4 regions of the Streptomyces kunmingensis genome follow, and region 2 is predicted to be linked to each of the others. Evidence: riboswitches for the same ligand, from Rfam matches in the RefSeq annotation. Region 2 holds a riboswitch; each other region holds the start of a gene.

Region 1 (4,512 bases), on a different contig from region 2:
CGGGTGCGCGCCACGTGCACGCCGAGCGCGGCCGCCGCCTCCGGCCCGAAGGAGAAGGCGTCCAGAGTCCGGCCGTACCCGAGGCAGACCGTCAGCGTCACCACGAGCACCGCGAGACACAGCCACACCTCGGTCCAGCCGACTCCGCCGAGCGAGCCGAGCAGCCAGAACAGGACGCCGCGGGTCGTCTCGGCATCGGCCGCGGTCAGGACCACGAACGAGGTCAGTGAGGAGAACAGCTGCATCGCCGCGACCCCGCACAGCACCACCCGGTCCGTCGTGCCGCCCAGCACATGGCTGAGGACCAGGACGAGGGCGAACGAGCAGAGCGCGCCGATGAACGCCCCGCCGGACACGGAGAGGGCGCCGCCGCCGAGGCCGAGCACCACGACGAGGACGGCGCCGGTCGACGCGCCCGAGGAGACGCCGAGCACGAACGGGTCGGCGAGGGGGTTGCGCAGCAGTGCTTGCAGCACCGTGCCGCACACCGCGAGCCCGGCCCCGCAGACCGCGGCGAGCAGGGTGCGCGGCAGCCGGAGGTTCCAGACGATGCCGTCGCGGATCGGGGAGAGGTCCGAACCGCCCCAGCCGAGCCGGGCGCCGACCGCCGACCACACATCGGCGACGCTGATGTGCGCCGGGCCGATGGTGATGGCCACGGCGACCGAGGCGCAGAGTGCCGCGAGGGCCGCGGCCCAGTACAGGGCGGGCCGGAGGGCGCTCACTTGTCCAGGCCGAAGTCGCGCAGCGCGGCGGCCACCTTCTCCACCCCGTCGACGGTGCGGATCGTCGGGTTCAGTGCCTGCCCGCTGAGCAGGACGTAGCGCTTCTCGCGGACCGCGGTCATGTTCTTGGTGACCGGGTCGCTCTCCAGGAACTTGATCTTCTGTGCGGCGGACTCCGCGGACTGCGAGCGGCGGGTCAGATCGCCGATGACGAGGACGTCCGGATCGCGGTCCGCGACGGTCTCCCAGTTGATCTGCGGCCACTCCTCGTGCGTGTCGTCGAAGACGTTGCGCATCCCGAGTTCCTTGGTGACGATGCCGGGCGCGCCGCAACAGCCCGCCATGTACGGCGAGTCGGAGTTCGCGAACCAGTACAGGACGCTCACACCCTCGGCGTCCACGCCCGAAGTCGCTTTGGCGACGCGGGACTGGAGCCGCGCGACGAGTTTGTCGCCGCGCTCCTTCACGTCGAAGATCCGTGCCAGGTCACGTATCTCGCCGTAGACGGTGTCGAGGGCCAGCGCGCTGGTGCGCTCGCCGTCGCCGTCCCCGCTGTTGTCCTTGCCGGCGCAGTCGGTGGGGGAGAGGTAGGTGGGCACGCCGAGCTTGTCGAACTGCTCACGCGGCGCCACCCCGCCCTTGCCGATGGTGTTCGTGAGCGACGCGGAGACGAAGTCCGGTTCGGTGTCCAGGACCTTCTCGAAGGACGGGTAGCGGTCGGCGAGCCGCGGCACCTTCGCGTTCGCCTTCTCCAGCCCCTTCAGGACGGGATCGGTCCACGTCGCGGTCCCCACCATCCGGTCCGCGAGACCGAGCGAGAGCATGATCTCCGCGGATCCCTGGTCGAGGGCGACGGCACGGCGCGGGGCGTGCGCGACGCGGACCTTCTTGCCGCAGTTGTCCAGGGTGACGGCGGAGTCCGAAGCGCCCGCGCGGTCCGCGGTGCCGGCGGAGCCCGAGCCGCCGCACGCCGTGAGGAGAAGGGCGCCCGCCAACAGCGGTGCGCTACGGCGGATGTGACGTGCGAACAGCACGGGAGTTCCTCTGCGTCCAGGGCTCATGCGCGGAGCCGGCCTACGGTTCACCCCCGGCCGCAGTTCGGCTCCGGAGGGTGCCAGCAGGTCTTCGGACTTGGGATCGTCCGGACGGGGCGCCTTCCCGAACCGGCGATCGGCTCAGTGGCTGTGGCTCCGCCCGTCACCCTCACCGCTGCGCGTCAGCTCCGGATTTCCACCGGATTCCCTGACCCGTACGCGTTCGAGAACGCACAAAGGTACGACTGGCCTCCGGAACGTATCACGCGCCTGACCAGCTCCCGGAAATCGTTCGCCGCTCGTGCGCAGCCTCACTACCCGGGTCAGGATCGGCCGTTCCTGTACCCCGGCGACGTCTTCGTCACCGGCACCGTGGCGGGCGAGCGCGGTCAGAAGGTCACGGGCTCGCGGATGATGGGGCACGTCATGCAGTGGCCGCCGCCGCGGCCGCGGCCGAGTTCGGCGCCGACGATGGTGATGACCTCGACGCCGGCCTTGCGCAGCAGTGTGTTGGTCTGGGTGTTGCGGTCGTAGGTGACGACGACGCCGGGTTCGAGGGCGACCGCGTTGTTGCCGCTGTCCCACTGCTGGCGCTCGGACGCGTAGACGTCGCCGCCGGTCTCGATCACCCGCAGGTCCGGCAGTCCGAGCCCCTTGGCGACGACGTCGACGAAGGACGCGGAGCCCTCGTCGACGATGGAGAGCCCCGGCGCCCGGTCGCTGGGCCGCAGCGAGAACGTGTGCACCGAGTCCATGATCCGCGGGTAGAGCGTCACGATGTCCCGGTCGGCGAACGTGAAGACGGTGTCCAGATGCATCGCCGAGCGCAGCTTCGGCATCCCGGCGACGATGACGTGCTCGGCCGCGCCGCTCTTGAACAGGGCGGCGGCGACCTGCGTGATGGCCTGCCGCGAGGTGCGCTCGCTCATGCCCATCAGGACCACGCCGTTGCCGACGGGCATGATGTCGCCGCCCTCGAACGTGGCCTGCCCCCAGGCGAGTTCGGGGTCGCCCCACCACACGGTCGAGTCGACGAAGTCCGGGTGGAAGCAGTAGATCGCCTTCATCAGCAGGGTCTCGTCGTGCCGCGCGGGCCAGTACAGCGGGTTGAGGGTGAGGCCGCCGTACAGCCAGCAGGTGGTGTCGCGGGTGTAGAGCGTGTTGGGCAGCGGCGGCATCAGGTACTCGCGTACACCGGTCGATTCCCGGGCCATCGACACGTACGCGGAGCGGTACTCGTCCGGCAGGTCGGTGGTGGCGAGACCGCCGATGAGGAACTCGGCGAGCTGTCGCGGCTCCAGTGTCTCCAGGAAGGCGCGGGTGTCGTCGATCAGCCCCGTACCCACCTGATTGGCGATGATCTTGCGGTCCAGAAGCCAGGACCGCGCTCGGGGCAGCGCCATGGTCTGCGCGAGCAGCTCGTGCAGCTCGACCACCTCGATACCGCGCTGCCGCAGCTTGTTCACGAAGTCGGCGTGGTCCCGCTGGGCGTTCTCCACCCACATGACGTCGTCGAAGAGAAGATCGTCGGCGTTGGTCGGGGTCAGCCGGCGGTGGGCGAGCCCCGGCGAGCAGACGAGCACCTTGCGCAGCCGGCCCACCTCGGAGTGGACGCCGTACGCGGCCGAAGCGGGGGTGTCGTGGTCGGTCACGGTGTGCCTCCGGGGCTTGAGGGGCGGACGGGACTCACAGGCTGATCCAGCCGGCGGCCAGCGCGACGACGCCGAGCACGGCGCCCACGACGGACACGGCCAGGATGGCCAGCTCGCGCGGGGAGAACAGGCGTCTGCCCTGCTCCCTGCGGGCCATGACGAACAGGATCGTGGCCGGCGCGTAGAAGACGAACGAGACCAGGACGAACTTCAGCCCGGCGGCGTACAGCATGAACGCCGTGTAGAGCGTGGCGATCGCCGCGATCGTCAGCTCGCGCGACGTGGTGCGCCCGCCCTCCGTACGGCGGTCGGTGCGCGTCCCGAGCTTCACGGCGAAGGCGGCGGCCAGCAGGTACGGGATCAGGGAGAGCGAGCTGGTGAGGTCGAGCGCGAAGTTGAAGGCGTCGTCCGAGAACGCGGTGACGACCAGCACCACCTGCGTGAGCACGGTCGTCATGAGCAGCGCGGGCACGGGGACGTCCGCGGCGGTGGCGCGCCGCAGGAACCGCGGCATGTCGTCGTCCTTGGCCGCCACGAACAGCACTTCGGCGGCCATCAGCGTCCACGCCAGATAGGCGCCGAGGACGGAGACGATCAGGCCGACGCTGATGAACACCTTGCCCCAGGTGCCGACGGCGTCCTCGAGCACGCCCGCCATGGACGGCTGGCGCAGCTCGGCGATCTCGCCCATCGGCAGGATCCCGTACGACACGATGACGACGGAGGCGAAGACGGCGAAGACGCTGAGGAAGCCGAGGATCGTGGCCCGGCCGACGTCGGAGCGCTTCTTGGCGTGCCGCGAGTAGACGCTCGCGCCCTCGACGCCGAGGAAGACGAAGACGGTGGCCAGCATCGTGCCGCGGACCTGGCCGAACAGGGACCCGGCGTAGTCCGCGCCGCCCCAGTTCTCCGCGAACACCGACGGCTTGAAGAACACCAGGGCCAGGACGACGAAGACCAGGATCGGCACGATCTTCGCCACGGTCACGATCCTGTTGATCGCCGCGGCCTCCTTCACACCGCGCCTGATCATCAGGAAGAACGCCCACAGACCGGCCGACGAGAGCACCACCGCGATCGCCGTGTCACCCTCACCGAGCG
Region 2 (4,512 bases):
GAGGTGCTGGTGCGGGCATTGCGGCAGGATTCGGTGAGCAGATACGTGTCGATGCCCGAGGCGTGCAGCTCGTCGGGTGTGAGCGCGTTCTCGTTGAAGCCGTAGTTCCAGCCGGCGAAGACGAGGTCGGCGTGCGCGGCGAGGGCCACCTCCTTGGTGACGCGGTCCTTGGAGAGCCACTTCACCTCTTTGTACGCGTCCTTGTACGGCAGGCCTTCGAGGGAACCCTTGTCGGCGGGCATGACGTACCCGGCCATGCGGTTCTCCAGGCGGAGCGCGAACATGAGCTCGGTGATGCCGACATCGTTGGTGACGACCCGCTCGGGGCGTGTGTCGTAGGTGACCTTCTTGCCGCAGTTGGTGACGGTCACCGCCTGCGACTTCGCGGTCTTGTTGTCGGATGCGACCTCGGCGCCGCAGCCGGTCAGGGTGAGGGCGGCGGCGAGGCCGAGCGGGACGGCGGGCAGGAGCTTGCGCACGGGTGGCCTTTCAGGAGGGGTCGGGGCTCGGGGGTGTCAGGGGCTCAGGGGGTCGAAGAGGAACTGCGTGGTGCCGGTCCCGGGGTGGCGCACCCGATGGGCCCGGACGCCGAAGACGTCGGCGAGGAGTTCGGGGGAGAGGACCTCGTCCGGGCGGCCCGAGGCGATGACCCGGCCGCCGTGCAGCACGTGCAGCCGGTCGCAGTGGGCGGCGGCGAGGTTGAGGTCGTGCAGCGCCGCGAGCACGGTCGGCCCGCTGGTGCGGACCCGGCGCAGCACGTCGAGCTGGTGGGCTATGTCGAGGTGGTTGGTGGGCTCGTCCAGGACGAGGACGCGCGGCTCCTGGGTGAGGGCGCGGGCGATGAGCACACGCTGCTTCTCACCGCCCGAGAGCGACAGGAAGCCGCGCTCGGCGAGGTGCGCGACACCGGCCTGTTCCAGCGCTGTCCGGCAGATCCGCCGGTCGCGCGCGGCGTTGCGTTCGCGGTGCGGCAGGCGGCCCATCGCGACGACCTCGGTGACGGTGAAGTCGAAGTCCGCCGCTGTCTCCTGCGGCAGCGCGGCGAGCACGCGCGCCGCGGCCCGGGGCGTCATGCGGTGGACGTCCTCGCCCTCGACCCTGACGACTCCCGCGTCGGGGCGTCGCGCGCGGTAGACGCATCGCAGCAGCGTCGACTTCCCGCTGCCGTTGGGGCCGACGAGCCCCACGAAGGAGCCGGTGGGCGCGTCGAGCGTGACCTCGTCGACGAGCCGTGCGCCCGCCACCTCGACCGAAACACCTTCGACATCGAGTCGCACGTGTCTTCCTCTCAAGCCGGACTTCGGTACGTGTACGGGGCAGGTGATGCGGCGCGCGAACTCGGCGGCCGTGAACTCGGCGGCCGTGCATTCAGCGGCCCGTGAGCGCGAGTCCGCCGCGCCTCATGAGCAGCAGGAACGCGGGTACGCCGAGGGCGGCCGTGATCACGCCCACGGGAAGTTCCGTCGGCGCGAGCAGCATCCGCGACAGCACGTCGGCCCACACGAGGAGCACGGCCCCGGCGAACGGCGCGACCGCGAGCACCCGCGCGTGCGAGGCGCCCACGAGCATGCGCACGAGGTGGGGAACCATCAGCCCGACGAAACCGATCGCCCCGCTCACCGCGACGACCGTGCCCGTCACGGCCGCCGTCACGACGAACAGTTCACGCCGCAGCCGGTCGGGCGGCACGCCCAGCGCCGCCGCCGTCTCGTCCCCCATCGACAGCGCGTCCAGCGAGCCGGCCCGCAGCCGGAGCCACAGCCAGCCCGCGAGTACCGTCACGGCGGCGAGCGGCACCTTCGGCCAGGTCGCCCCGCCCAGGCTGCCGAGCAGCCACATCATCGCCGCGCGAGCTGCCTCACCCCGCTCGGCGCCGAAGACCATGACGGTCGTGACCGCCTGGAACCCGTAGGCGAGCGCGGTACCGGTCAGGACGAGCCGCAGCGGGCTGAGCCCGAGCGGGGACCGGGCCACCACGTAGACGACGAGAGTCGCGACGAGTGCGGACAGGAAGGCGGAGAGGGACAGCGCCCATACGCCGAGAGAGGCGAGGGCGCCGAACAGGATGACCGCGTTGGCGCCGACGGCGGCGCCCGAGGAGATGCCGAGGACGAAGGGATCGGCGAGGGCGTTGCGCACCAGCGCCTGTACCGCGACGCCGACCGCGGCGAGTCCGGCGCCCACCACGGCCGCGAGCACGACACGGGGGAAGCGGATCTCCCACACGATGGTGTACGCCGCGGCGTCGTCGGGAGCGAGACTCCCTCCGCTCAGGCCCGCCCACATGAGCCGCAGTACGTGCCCCCAGCCCATGCCCGTGGCTCCGAGTGCGACGCCGCAGGCGAGCGAGACGAGCAGGACGAGTGCGAGCCCGACGGCCAGTGGGGTGGTGGGTATGCGCCCGCGAGTGACACCCGCGGGGGCGGAGAGAGCGGTGGTCAAGGCGGGCGCACATCCTGCGGGCTGTGCCGCCGGCGGAACGTGCAGGGTGCCGGCAGGGCCCGGAGGCTCTGGGGTCCCTGCTCGCAGTCCACGGCGAGCGGTTGACGGGTTGCACGCCTGCCGTGGGTGATCGGACTTGGCGTGGCTCTGGACGAGCCACGTACACCGTTGCGGGACAGCGCCGGATTCGCACCGGCTTCCCCCACGGGAGGCATGCGCAGCGTAGCAAGCCGGAGTTGAGGGCTGCGGCCGGTGCTCGGCCACGACTTCTTGTCGTCCCCTTGACGACAAGAAGGCTCCTATTTAAAGTCATGATGACTCTAATCGAGGGGGTTCCCATGGCCGACATCACCAAGCGCTTCGGCTGGCGTCATCTGCGGACGGCGCCCACGTCCCACGTACGGCACCACCGCTCGGGGCGGCTCGCGCACGACGGTTCGGGGCTGAGCTTCTGGTTCCGTCCCCTGACGGCCGCGTTGTCGGAAGTGCCGGTGGACGACCGGGAGTTGGCGATGACCTTCCACGCCCGCACCGCCGATTTCCAGGACGTCGCCGTGCAGGCCACGGTCACGTACCGGATCGCCGATCCCGCCGTCGCGGCCGAGCGCCTCGACTTCTCCGTGGACCCGGACACGGGCGTGTGGCGCGGCGCCCCTCTGGAGCAGCTCGCCACGCTCCTGACCGAGAGCGCCCAGCAGCACGCCCTCGAAGTGCTCGCCCGCACCCCGCTGGCCGCTGCCCTCGCCGACGGCGTGCCCGCGGTGCGCGAGCGCGTCACCCAGGGCCTGGGCGAGGAGCCGCGGCTGCCCGCCACCGGCATCGAGATCGTCGCGGTACGGGTCATGGCGGTGCGCCCCGAACCGGAGGTGGAGCGCGCGCTGCGCACCCCCGCCCGCGAACTCATCCAGCAGGAGGCGGACCGCGCCACCTACGAGCGGCGCGCGGTCGCCGTGGAGCGCGAGCGCGCCATCGCCGAGAACGAACTGGCCAGCCAGATCGAACTGGCCCGGCGCGAGGAGCAGTTGGTCGAGCAGCGCGGTGCCAACAGCCGGCGCGAGGCCGAGGAGAAGGCGGCCGCCGACGCGGTACGGGTCGGCGCGGAGGCCGACCGGGCCGTCCGGCTCGCCCGCGCGGAGGCCGAGGGCGCCCGTGAGGTCGGCGAGGCCAGGGCCCAGGCACAGGCGGCCTGGCTGCGCGTGCACGGCGAGGCCGACGTGGCGACCCTGCACGCCCTGACCGGCACCCGGCTGGCCGAGAACCTGCCCCGCATCGACAGCGTCACCGTCTCCCCGGACGTGCTGACCGGGCTGCTCGCGCGCTTCGGGGCACAGCAGGAGCCGGGAGCATGAGCCTCGCGCCCCGCGCCGTCCTGGTCCATCGCACCACGGAGTACGAGGAGTTGGTCGCCCGGCACGGCACGCACGGGCAGGCCGCCTTCTTCCTCTCCTCGCGGGGCCGCTCCATCGACGAGGTCGTCGAACGGCACCACCGGGCCCGGCGCGCGCTCGCGCAGGTGTCGGCCGCGGTGCCGCTGAACTGGCGGCGCGCGCAGGTGGAGCGGGCGGATCTGGACCGCTTCCTGTTCGGTCCGCAGGACGCCGTGGTGGTGGTCGGGCAGGACGGGCTCGTGGCCAACGTCGCGCAGTACGCCGGGGATCAGCCGGTGCTCGGGGTCGACGCCGACCCCGGCCGCAACCCGGGCGTCCTGGTGCGCCACCGCCCGGAGGCCGTGGCCCGGCTGCTGCCCGCCGCCTTCTCCGCGTCGGCCGGCGCGGACGAGCTGACCATGGTCGAGGCCGTCACCGACGACAGTCAGCGTCTGGTGGCGCTCAACGAGATCTATGTCGGTGCGGCAGGCCACCGCACCGCCCGCTACCGCCTGGGCCTCGACGACGACAGGGGTGCCGTCGAGGCCCAGGCCTCCTCCGGGGTGTTGATCGGGACGGGAACCGGCGCCACCGGCTGGCTGCGGTCGGTGTGGCAGGAGCGCGCCGCGCAACCGCGGCTGCCGGGGCCGACGGACGACCGGCTCGCCTGGTTCGTACGGGAAGCGTGGCCGTCGCCTGTCAC
Region 3 (4,512 bases), 180 kb from region 2:
TCAGCGCCGCAGTCCGGCTGGTCCGCACCGGTGACGCGCTCCTCGCCCCGGCCATCACCCGCCGCCTCGTCGAGCGCCACGCCCGCCGGGACCCGGAAACCGCCACCCTCCACCGTGACCTGGCCACCCTGACCCCCCGCGAACTCGACGTGCTGCGCCTGCTCGCGCAGGGCCTGAGCAACGCCGAGCTCGCCGCCCGCCTTCACCTCGCGGAGACCACCGTCAAGACGCACGTCACCCGCGTCCTCGCCAAGCTCCGCCTGCGCGACCGCGTCCAGGCCGTCGTCACCGCCTACGAAACCGGCCTGGTCACCGCGAGTGACCACCGCCGGTCCGAGGCACTGTGAGTGCCCCGGGCCGACAGCTCGCCGACCGGTCGCGTCAGACGGTGGGATCGTTCAGCTCGCCGCGGACGGTACGAGCGGCGGCGACCACATTCTCCAGCGAGGCACGCGTCTCGGGCCACCCGCGGGTCTTCAGCCCGCAGTCCGGGTTGACCCACAGCCGCTCGGCCGGGATGGCCTCAAGTCCCGTACGCAGCAGAGCGGCTGACTCCTCCTGGCTGGGGACGCGGGGCGAGTGGATGTCGTAGACCCCGGGTCCCGCCTCGCGCGGGTACCCGTGCTCGGCCAGCTCATGGGCGACCTGCATGTGGCTGCGGGCCGCTTCGAGGCTGATGACATCGGCGTCGAGGTCGTCGATGGCCTGGACGACGTCGCCGAACTCGGCGTAACACATGTGCGTGTGGATCTGCGTCTGCGGACGCACGCCCGCGGTCGTGAGCCGGAACGCCTCGGTGGCCCAGGCCAGGTACGCGGCATGGTCTTCGGCGCGCAGCGGCAGCGTCTCGCGCAGCGCGGGCTCGTCGACCTGGATGACCGAAGCGCCGTTCGCCTCCAGGTCGTCGACCTCGTCGCGCAGGGCGAGGGCGACCTGGCGTGCGGTGGAGCCGAGCGGCTGGTCGTCGCGGACGAAGGACCAGGCGAGCATGGTGACAGGGCCGGTGAGCATGCCCTTGACGGGCCGGTCCGACAGCGACTGGGCGTACGTGGTCCAGCGCACCGTCATCGGGTCCGGCCGCGAGATGTCGCCGGCCAGGACCGGCGGACGCACGTACCGCGTGCCGTACGACTGGACCCAGCCTTGCTGCGTCGCCAGGTAGCCGGTGAGCTGCTCGGCGAAGTACTGGACCATGTCGTTGCGCTCGGGCTCGCCGTGCACCAGGACGTCGATGCCGGTCTTCTCCTGGAAGGAGATGACGTCGCGGATCTCGTTCCTGATGCGCTCTTCGTACCCCGCGGTGTCGATGCGGCCGGCCCTCAAGTCGGCGCGGGCGGTGCGCAGTTCGGCGGTCTGCGGGAACGAGCCGATCGTGGTGGTCGGCAGGAGCGGCAGGCCGAGGTGTGTGCGCTGGGCGGCGGCCCGCTCCGGGTACGCCTGGGCGCGGCGGGCGTCGGATCCGGTGACGGCGGCGGCTCGGGCGCGCACCGCGGGGTCACGGGTGATCGGCGAGGTCGCGCGGGAGGACAGGGCGGCCCGGTTGACCGCGAGTTCGGCGGTGATCGCGTCCGTGCCCAGGGCGAGACCCTTGGCGAGCGCGGCGATCTCGGCGGTCTTCTGCCGGGCGAAGGCGAGCCAGCGCAGGATCTGCGGATCGATGTCGCGCTCCAGGGAAGCGTCCAGCGGGACGTGCAGCAGCGAGCAGGACGCGGCGACGTCGACCCGGTCGGCGAGTCCGAGCAGGGTGCCGAGCGTGGTGAGCGACTTCTCCAGGTCGTTGACCCAGATGTTGCGGCCGTTGACGACACCGGCCACGAGTCGCTTGCCGGGCAGACCGCCGACGGCGGCGAGCGCGTCGAGATTGGCGGCCGCCGCGTCGGTGAAGTCGAGGGCGAGGCCGTCGACAGGCGCCTTGGCGAGCACGGGAAGGGCGTCGCCGAGGCGGTCGAAGTAGGAGGCGACCAGGAGCTTGGGCCGGTCGGTCAGGCCGCCGAGATCGCGGTAGGCGCGGGCCGCGGCGTTCAGTTCGGCCGGGGTGCGGTCCTGGACGAGGGCGGGCTCGTCGAGCTGCACCCACTCGGCACCCGCCGCGCGCAGATCGGCCAGCACCTCTGCGTACACGGGCAGCAGCCGGTCGAGGAGGGTGAGCGGGTCGAAGTCGGCGGCGATACCGGGCGCGGGCTTCGCGAGCAGGAGATACGTGACCGGGCCGACGAGAACGGGCCGGGGCGAAAGGCCGAGAGCGAGGGCTTCCCCGAACTCCGTGACCTGCTTGGTGGAGTCGGCGGTGAAGACGGTCTGAGGCCCCAACTCGGGCACCAGATAGTGGTAGTTGGTGTCGAACCACTTGGTCATTTCCAGCGGCGCGACGTCCTGTGTGCCGCGGGCCATCGCGAAGTAGCCGTCCAGTGCGTCGGCGTCCACGGCGGCCCGGTGGCGCGCGGGGATCGCACCGACCATGACGGTGGTGTCCAGGACGTGGTCGTAGGAGGAGAAATCGCCGGTGGGGACTTCGGTGATGCCGGCGGCGGAGAGTTCCCGCCAGTTCGTGCGGCGCAGGCCCGCGGCGATGGTCCGGAGGGCGTCGGCGGTGACACGGCCCTTCCAGTAGCCCTCGACCGCCTTCTTGAGTTCGCGGTTCCGGCCCTGGCGGGGGTAGCCGTACACGGTGGCACGTGCTGCCGCGGCTGCGGTCCTGGTGGTCACGGAGATCTCCTTCGAGAGACGTATCCCTGGGGCCCCGGGGACCCGTACGGCACGAAGGAGTGACACGGACGGCGGTTCGACCTCGCGCGGCAAAGCCGCGGTCGTCCGCCGCATATGTACGCCGACCCGCCCACGAGGTCACCGGGATGTCCGCGTACGCGTCGTACGCACACGGGCAGATGGCAGGTCTTCGGACTCGCGAGCACATCCGTCCGGACCGGACGGACACCTACTGGCCGTCGCTTCCCAGACCTCTTTCCCGAGGTCCAGTGCGTAAGACGGCGGTCGTTCCCACTCACCGCTGCGGGGCAGTCCCGGATTCCCACCGGGTTCCCTCTTGCGACTCCCTGCCTGGCTGACAGGGCGAACCAGCTGCGGGAGCCACCCTAGGACGCCCGGGCCGAGGTTCACCAGGGCGTCCAGGATCCGGATGGAGATGAGACACGCGGTGCACGGCAGCGGGACCTCCAGGAGGCCGGCACCGACGTTCCGGCCCGTCAGTCCGGCATCGCACCCGCCGCATGCCGTTCCGCGTCCTCCAGTTGTGCGATCAGGGTCAGGCGGGCGCGGTTGACACGGGAACGGATCGTCCCCACAGGGCAGCCGATGAGCGCTGCCGCCTCCGTGTACGGCAGACCGAGGAGCTGCGTCAGGACGAAGGCCTCGCGGCGCTTCTCGGGAAGCGCCTCCAGCAGGGCGGAGAGCGCCACGCCCTCGTCGAAGCCGGGAGCGGGGTGGAGCCGGGCACGCTCCGCCGCGCTGTGCCAGTCGGCGGTCTGCGACAAGCGCGGCCGGGCCGCGTCCCGCCGGAAGTTGTCGACGACCGAGCGGCGCGCGATCGACAGGATCCAGGTCCGGGCCGAGGACCGCCCCTCGAAGCGGTGGAGACTGCCGAGCGCCCGCAGGAACGTCTCCTGGGCGAGGTCGTCGGCGAGGTGGGGATCGGCGCACAGTCGCGCCACGTAACGCCGGACGTCGTGGTGGAGCGCGCGGACGAAGAGGTCGGCGGCGCACGGGTCACCGCCACGGGCGGCGAGAGCGAGCACGGTCGCCGACTCGTCCCGCGAACGCGGCAGGGCAGGAGTGATCACCTGGTGTCCTTCTCGGGTCGGACACCGGAGGCGACCCGTGCGGCAGGGTGACTGGCCCCGTGGACAGACAGAGTTGATGTGGAGAGGTGCCGGGCGACGAGGCCTGCAGCCGAGTGGCCGCGTGGTACGACTCCGGTGCGGGGAGTGAGAGGGGCGGTCGCGCGGCGGCACGTGACCGCTGCCCGGCGCCTGGTGTGGGGTGGCGCCGGGATGCCGGCTGTCGTCAGGCGACAGCGAATCGGGCAGGTGGTCCCCTGGAAGTGATCGACCGGGCGAGAAGGAGACGGCGCGGAGCCCGGTCGGAGGCGGGCCTGAGGAGAGGGAGGAGAACGCCGGACACCGGGACCGTGCGCAGTCGCGGGAGGCGGAGCGGCGCACTCAGCCAGCACTCGACGGCGCGAAGGGCGTCGAAGGCGACTTGTTCGCCCCGGCCCAGCCACGCACCGCACACCACTGCCGCGCACAGGTGAGCGGCGAGCATCCCCGCCGAGGACACCGTGCTCATGCCGTGTCCCGGGACGCCCATGCCCGGCATGGAGTGCACGGCAGTGCCCATGCCACCGTCCATGGACGGCAGGGAAGGCATGGCAGCGGTGTGACCGAGGTGCCGCGAACCGGGTGCGGCCGGGGCCGTACAGAGCAGATACGAGATCCAGAGCCGCGTCAGCGGCGAGCCGGACCGAGGATGTGCGCCGGCCTGTGCCAGGGACAGGGT
Region 4 (4,512 bases), on a different contig from region 2:
GGGTCAGTTCGAAGCCCGGGTCGAGCAGGTTCTTCTGACGGTCTTCGGCAGTCATTACTGGCAGGCCTCGCAGGACTCGGGGTTTTCCAGGGAGCAGGCGACCGCGTCGGTCTCGGGCACGGTCTGTACGGGGACGGTGGCGCGGCCCGCGGCGCGGGCGATGCGCGTCGCGGGGCGCGAGCGCAGGTAGTACGTCGTCTTCAGCCCGGACTTCCAGGCGTACGCGTACATCGAGGAGAGCTTGCCGATGGTCGGCGTCTCCAGGAACAGGTTGAGGGACTGGGCCTGGTCGAGGAACGGGGTGCGGGCCGCCGCCATGTCGATGAGGCCGCGCTGCGGGAGCTCCCACGCCGTGCGGTACAGGGCGCGGACCTCCTCGGGCACCCAGGTGAAGCCCTGCACCGAGCCGTTGGACTCGCGCAGCGCCTCCCGGGTCTGCGCGTCCCAGACGCCGAGCCGCTTCAACTCGTCGACCAGGTACGCGTTGACCTGGAGGAACTCGCCGGACAGCGTCTCGCGCTTGAAGAGGTTGGAGACCTGCGGCTCGATGCACTCGTAGACGCCCGCGATCGAGGCGATCGTCGCGGTCGGCGCGATGGCGAGGAGCAGCGAGTTGCGCATGCCGACGGTGGCGATACGTTCCCGCAGCGCGGCCCACCGCTCCGGCCAGGTCACCTGGGCGTCGGGGTAGTGGTCGGGGTGCAGGACGCCGCGGGCGGTGCGGGTCTTCTCCCAGGCGGGCAGGGGGCCGATGGGGGTCCCCCCTGCACCGGAGCTTGTCGAAGGCGCTTGGGGGCGTTCGGCGAGGTCGGCGGAGGCCTCGTACGCGGCGAGCATGATGCGCTCCTGGATCCGCGTGGAGAGGACCTTGGCCTCGGGGGAGTCGAAGGGCAGCCGCAGCTTGAAGAAGACGTCCTGCAAACCCATCGCGCCGAGGCCGACCGGGCGCCAGCGGGCGTTGGAGCGGCCCGCCTGCTCGGTCGGGTAGAAGTTGATGTCGACGACGCGGTCGAGGAAGGTGACGGCGGTGCGGACGGTCTCGTCGAGCCGCTCCCAGTCGAGCTCGCCGTCGGCCACGAACGCGCCGAGGTTCACCGAGCCGAGGTTGCAGACGGCCGTCTCGCCGTCGTCCGTGACCTCCAGGATCTCGGTGCACAGGTTCGAGGAGTGGACGGTGTGGCCGGGCTCCGCGGTCTGGTTGGCGGTGCGGTTGGCGGCGTCCTTGAAGGTCATCCAGCCGTTGCCGGTCTGCGCGAGGGTGCGCATCATGCGGCCGTACAGATCCCGGGCGGGGATGGTATTCTGCGCCTTCCCCTCGGCCTCCGCCCTGCGGTACGCGTCCTCGAACTCCGCGCCGTACAGGTCGACGAGCTCGGGCACGTCCGCCGGGGAGAACAGCGACCAGTCGGCGCCCTCGGCGACCCGGCGCATGAACTCGTCGGGGATCCAGTGCGCGAGGTTGAGGTTGTGGGTGCGGCGCGCGTCCTCGCCGGTGTTGTCGCGCAGCTCCAGGAACTCCTCGATGTCGGAGTGCCACGTCTCCAGGTAGACGGCGGCCGCGCCCTTGCGGCGTCCGCCCTGGTTCACGGCGGCGACCGACGCGTCGAGGGTCTTCAGGAACGGCACGATGCCGTTGGAGTGCCCGTTCGTGCCGCGGATCAGCGAACCGCGGCTGCGGATGCGGGAGTACGAGAGTCCGATGCCGCCGGCGTGCTTGGAGAGGCGGGCCACCTGGTGGTAGCGGTCGTAGATCGAGTCGAGCTCGTCCAGCGGGGAGTCGAGCAGGTAGCAGCTCGACATCTGGGGGTGCCGGGTGCCGGAGTTGAAGAGGGTGGGGGAGGAGGGCAGGTAGTCCAGGCGGCTCATCAGGCCGTAGAGGGCCGCCACTTCGTCCAGGGCGCGGACGGATTCGTCCTCGGCCAGGCCCGCCGCGACGCGCAGCATGAAGTGCTGCGGGGTCTCGATGACGTGCCGGGTGATCGGGTGGCGCAGCAGGTAGCGGCTGTGCAGGGTGCGCAGGCCGAAGTAGCCGAACCGGTCGTCGGCCGCGGTGTCGATGAGCGCGTCGAGCCGTGCCGCGTGGACGCGGACGAACTCGGCGGTGCGGTCGGCGATCAGGCCCTCGCGGTGGCCGACGGCGACGGAGCCGGTGAAGGAGGTCACGCCCTGCGAGGCGGCCTCGGCGGCGATGGAGAGCGTGAGGAGGCGGGCGGCGAGCCGCGAGTAGACGGGGTCCTCGGAGATCAGCCCGGCCGCGGCCTCGGTGGCGAGTTCGCGCAGCTCGGCCGTGTCGGCGCGGGCGCTGCGGCCGCGCAGGGCGGCGGCGGCGACCCGGCCGGGGTCGGTGCCGGGGAGATCGGCGGTCAGCTCGGTCAGGGTGCGCAGCAGCGCAGTGCCCGGAGCGTCGTCCGGTGCGGCGGAGACCGGTGCGGCCGGGGCTGTTTCGGCGGGCGGCGCGATGGTCACGTGGGGGCTCTCCCTCGCTCGGCTCGAGACCTGCGGGGGAGGAGTGGCTCGGGCACGCGCGAAGGGGCGCCGTCGTCACCGGCCCATTCCGCGAGGCCCGGACGTCTCTCCGTCCGGGCCGGGCGGCTCGGACGGGCTGAGGCAGGTCGTCGGACTCACGTGGGCGCCTTTATGTACGCGTACGTTCACCGTTGCGGGACAGTTCCGGATTTGCACCGGATTCCCCTGCGGCTGCAGCGAGAGCGAGCATACATGTTGTGCCGGGTGTTCGTGGCAGGCCCATATCTTGTGTCGACCGGGTCCGGGGGAAAGATCCCACGCACAAAGGGACGGGCCCCTCCACAGGGAGGGGCCCGTCCTTCGATGCGGGGGTGTCTAGTGCCCGGAGTCCGCTCCGACGACGGGCAGGTCCTGCTGGACGCCCTTGTCGCCCGCGTCCGCGGTGTAGTCCTCGGGCGCCGTCTCGTCGACGCCGTCCGGAGCCTTCACGGCCTTCAGGACGAAGGTCAGGACCACGGTCACGACCACGTTCATGACGAACGCCGTCAGACCGATGTAGCCGATCTCCCCGATGCCGGGAATCTCCTTCGAGGAACCGCCGAAGTGCTTCTGCGTCGGCGACGCCACCCCGTACGCGGCGAGCGTGCCGTAGACCATGCCGACAGCCCAGCCGGCGAGCAGCGCCCAGCGGTGGAACCAGCGCGTGAACAGGCCGCCCACCAGGGCCGGCATGGTCTGCAGGATCCAGATGCCGCCGAGCAGCTGGAAGTTGATGGCGACGGTCTTGTCCATGGTCAGGACGAAGGCGAGAGCGCCGACCTTCACGAGCAGCGACACGAGCTTGGAGACCTTGGTCTCCTGCGCCGGGGTCGCGTCGGGCTTGATGAAGTCCTTGTAGATGTTGCGCGTGAAGAGGTTCGCCGCGGCGATGGACATGATCGCCGCCGGGACCAGCGCGCCGATGCCGATGGCGGCGAAGGCGACACCCGTGAACCAGTCGGGGAACATGTCCTCGAAGAGCTGCGGGATCGCCAGCTGGCCGTTCTGCACCTTGATCCCGGCCGCGATCGCCATGAACCCGAGCAGCGCGAGCAGGCCCAGCATGAGCGAGTAGAGCGGCAGGATCGTGGTGTTGCGGCGGATCACGTTGCGGCTCTTGGACGACAGGGTCGCCGTGATCGAGTGCGGGTACATGAACAGCGCGAGGGCCGAGCCGAGCGCGAGTGTCGCGTACGTCCAGTGGCCCGCCTCACCGGGGGCGAGCGCCCCGACGGGTTTGCCGGTCGCCGGATTGAGCTTCTCGAACTTCTCGCCCGCCGCGGCGAAGATGTCGTCGAAGCCGCCCAGCTTGATCGGGATGTAGATGATCGCGACCAGGATGACGAGGTAGATCAGGCCGTCCTTGACGAACGCGATCAGCGCCGGGGCCCGCAGACCCGAGGAGTACGTGTACGCCGCGAGCACGCCGAACGCGATGAGGAGCGGCAGGTCCTTGATGAACCAGTTCGTGTTCTCGCCGCCGCCGACGCCCATCACGTCGAGCACCGCCTGGATGCCGACGAGCTGCAGTGCGATGTACGGCATCGTGGCGAGGATGCCGGTGATCGCGACGGCCAGTGAGAGGCCCTTGGAGCCGAAGCGTCCGCGCACGAAGTCCGACGTGGTCACGTACCCGTGCTTGTGCGAGACCGACCACAGGCGCGGCAGGAACGTGAAGATCAGCGGGTACACCAGGATCGTGTAGGGCACGGCGAAGAAGCCGGACGCGCCCGCCGCGTAGATCGCCGCGGGGACGGCGACGAAGGTGTACGCCGTGTAGAGGTCGCCGCCGAGCAGGAACCAGGTGATCCAGGTGCCGAACGAGCGTCCGCCCAGGCCCCATTCGTCGAGCGACTCGTTCTCGGACCGGCGCCAGCGCGCGGCGAGGAAGCCCATGACCGTGACGGCCAGGAAGAAGAAGATGAAGACGGTGAGCGCGACACCGTTGACGCCGCCGTTCATCGCTGACCCTCCGGAGCCTGGGTGGACGCGGAGGCCGACGCCTTG

Evidence for each region. Region 2 has a riboswitch for cobalamin ahead of ABD366_RS31050 (FecCD family ABC transporter permease). Riboswitches for the same ligand answer to the same signal wherever they lie in the genome.
Region 1: linked by a shared signal. The riboswitch ahead of ABD366_RS07330 (ABC transporter substrate-binding protein) and the one ahead of ABD366_RS31050 (FecCD family ABC transporter permease) in region 2 are both predicted to bind cobalamin.
Region 3: linked by a shared signal. The riboswitch ahead of metE (5-methyltetrahydropteroyltriglutamate--homocysteine S-methyltransferase) and the one ahead of ABD366_RS31050 (FecCD family ABC transporter permease) in region 2 are both predicted to bind cobalamin.
Region 4: linked by a shared signal. The riboswitch ahead of ABD366_RS22565 (ribonucleoside-diphosphate reductase subunit alpha) and the one ahead of ABD366_RS31050 (FecCD family ABC transporter permease) in region 2 are both predicted to bind cobalamin.

What each region holds. Positions count from the first base shown of each region.
Region 1 covers NZ_BAAATS010000005.1:457,465-461,976, reverse strand. The annotation lists gene ABD366_RS07335 (FecCD family ABC transporter permease) at 1-725, opposite strand, end outside; gene ABD366_RS07330 (ABC transporter substrate-binding protein) at 722-1,786, opposite strand; cobalamin riboswitch at 1,822-2,024, opposite strand; gene ABD366_RS07325 (arginine deiminase) at 2,149-3,411, opposite strand; gene ABD366_RS07320 (basic amino acid/polyamine antiporter) at 3,446-4,512, opposite strand, start outside.
Region 2 covers NZ_BAAATS010000028.1:52,003-56,514, forward strand. The annotation lists gene ABD366_RS31040 (ABC transporter substrate-binding protein) at 1-479, opposite strand, end outside; gene ABD366_RS31045 (ABC transporter ATP-binding protein) at 516-1,277, opposite strand; gene ABD366_RS31050 (FecCD family ABC transporter permease) at 1,369-2,442, opposite strand; cobalamin riboswitch at 2,547-2,667, opposite strand; gene ABD366_RS31055 (SPFH domain-containing protein) at 2,781-3,791, shown strand; gene ABD366_RS31060 (NAD(+)/NADH kinase) at 3,788-4,512, shown strand, end outside.
Region 3 covers NZ_BAAATS010000028.1:235,822-240,333, forward strand. The annotation lists gene ABD366_RS31995 (response regulator transcription factor) at 1-347, shown strand, start outside; gene metE (5-methyltetrahydropteroyltriglutamate--homocysteine S-methyltransferase) at 382-2,706, opposite strand; cobalamin riboswitch at 2,871-3,094, opposite strand; gene ABD366_RS32005 (sigma-70 family RNA polymerase sigma factor) at 3,204-3,797, opposite strand; gene ABD366_RS32010 (hypothetical protein) at 4,021-4,512, opposite strand, start outside.
Region 4 covers NZ_BAAATS010000018.1:202,586-207,097, reverse strand. The annotation lists gene ABD366_RS22570 (ribonucleotide-diphosphate reductase subunit beta) at 1-55, opposite strand, end outside; gene ABD366_RS22565 (ribonucleoside-diphosphate reductase subunit alpha) at 55-2,466, opposite strand; cobalamin riboswitch at 2,590-2,717, opposite strand; gene mctP (monocarboxylate uptake permease MctP) at 2,842-4,467, opposite strand; gene ABD366_RS22555 (DUF3311 domain-containing protein) at 4,464-4,512, opposite strand, start outside.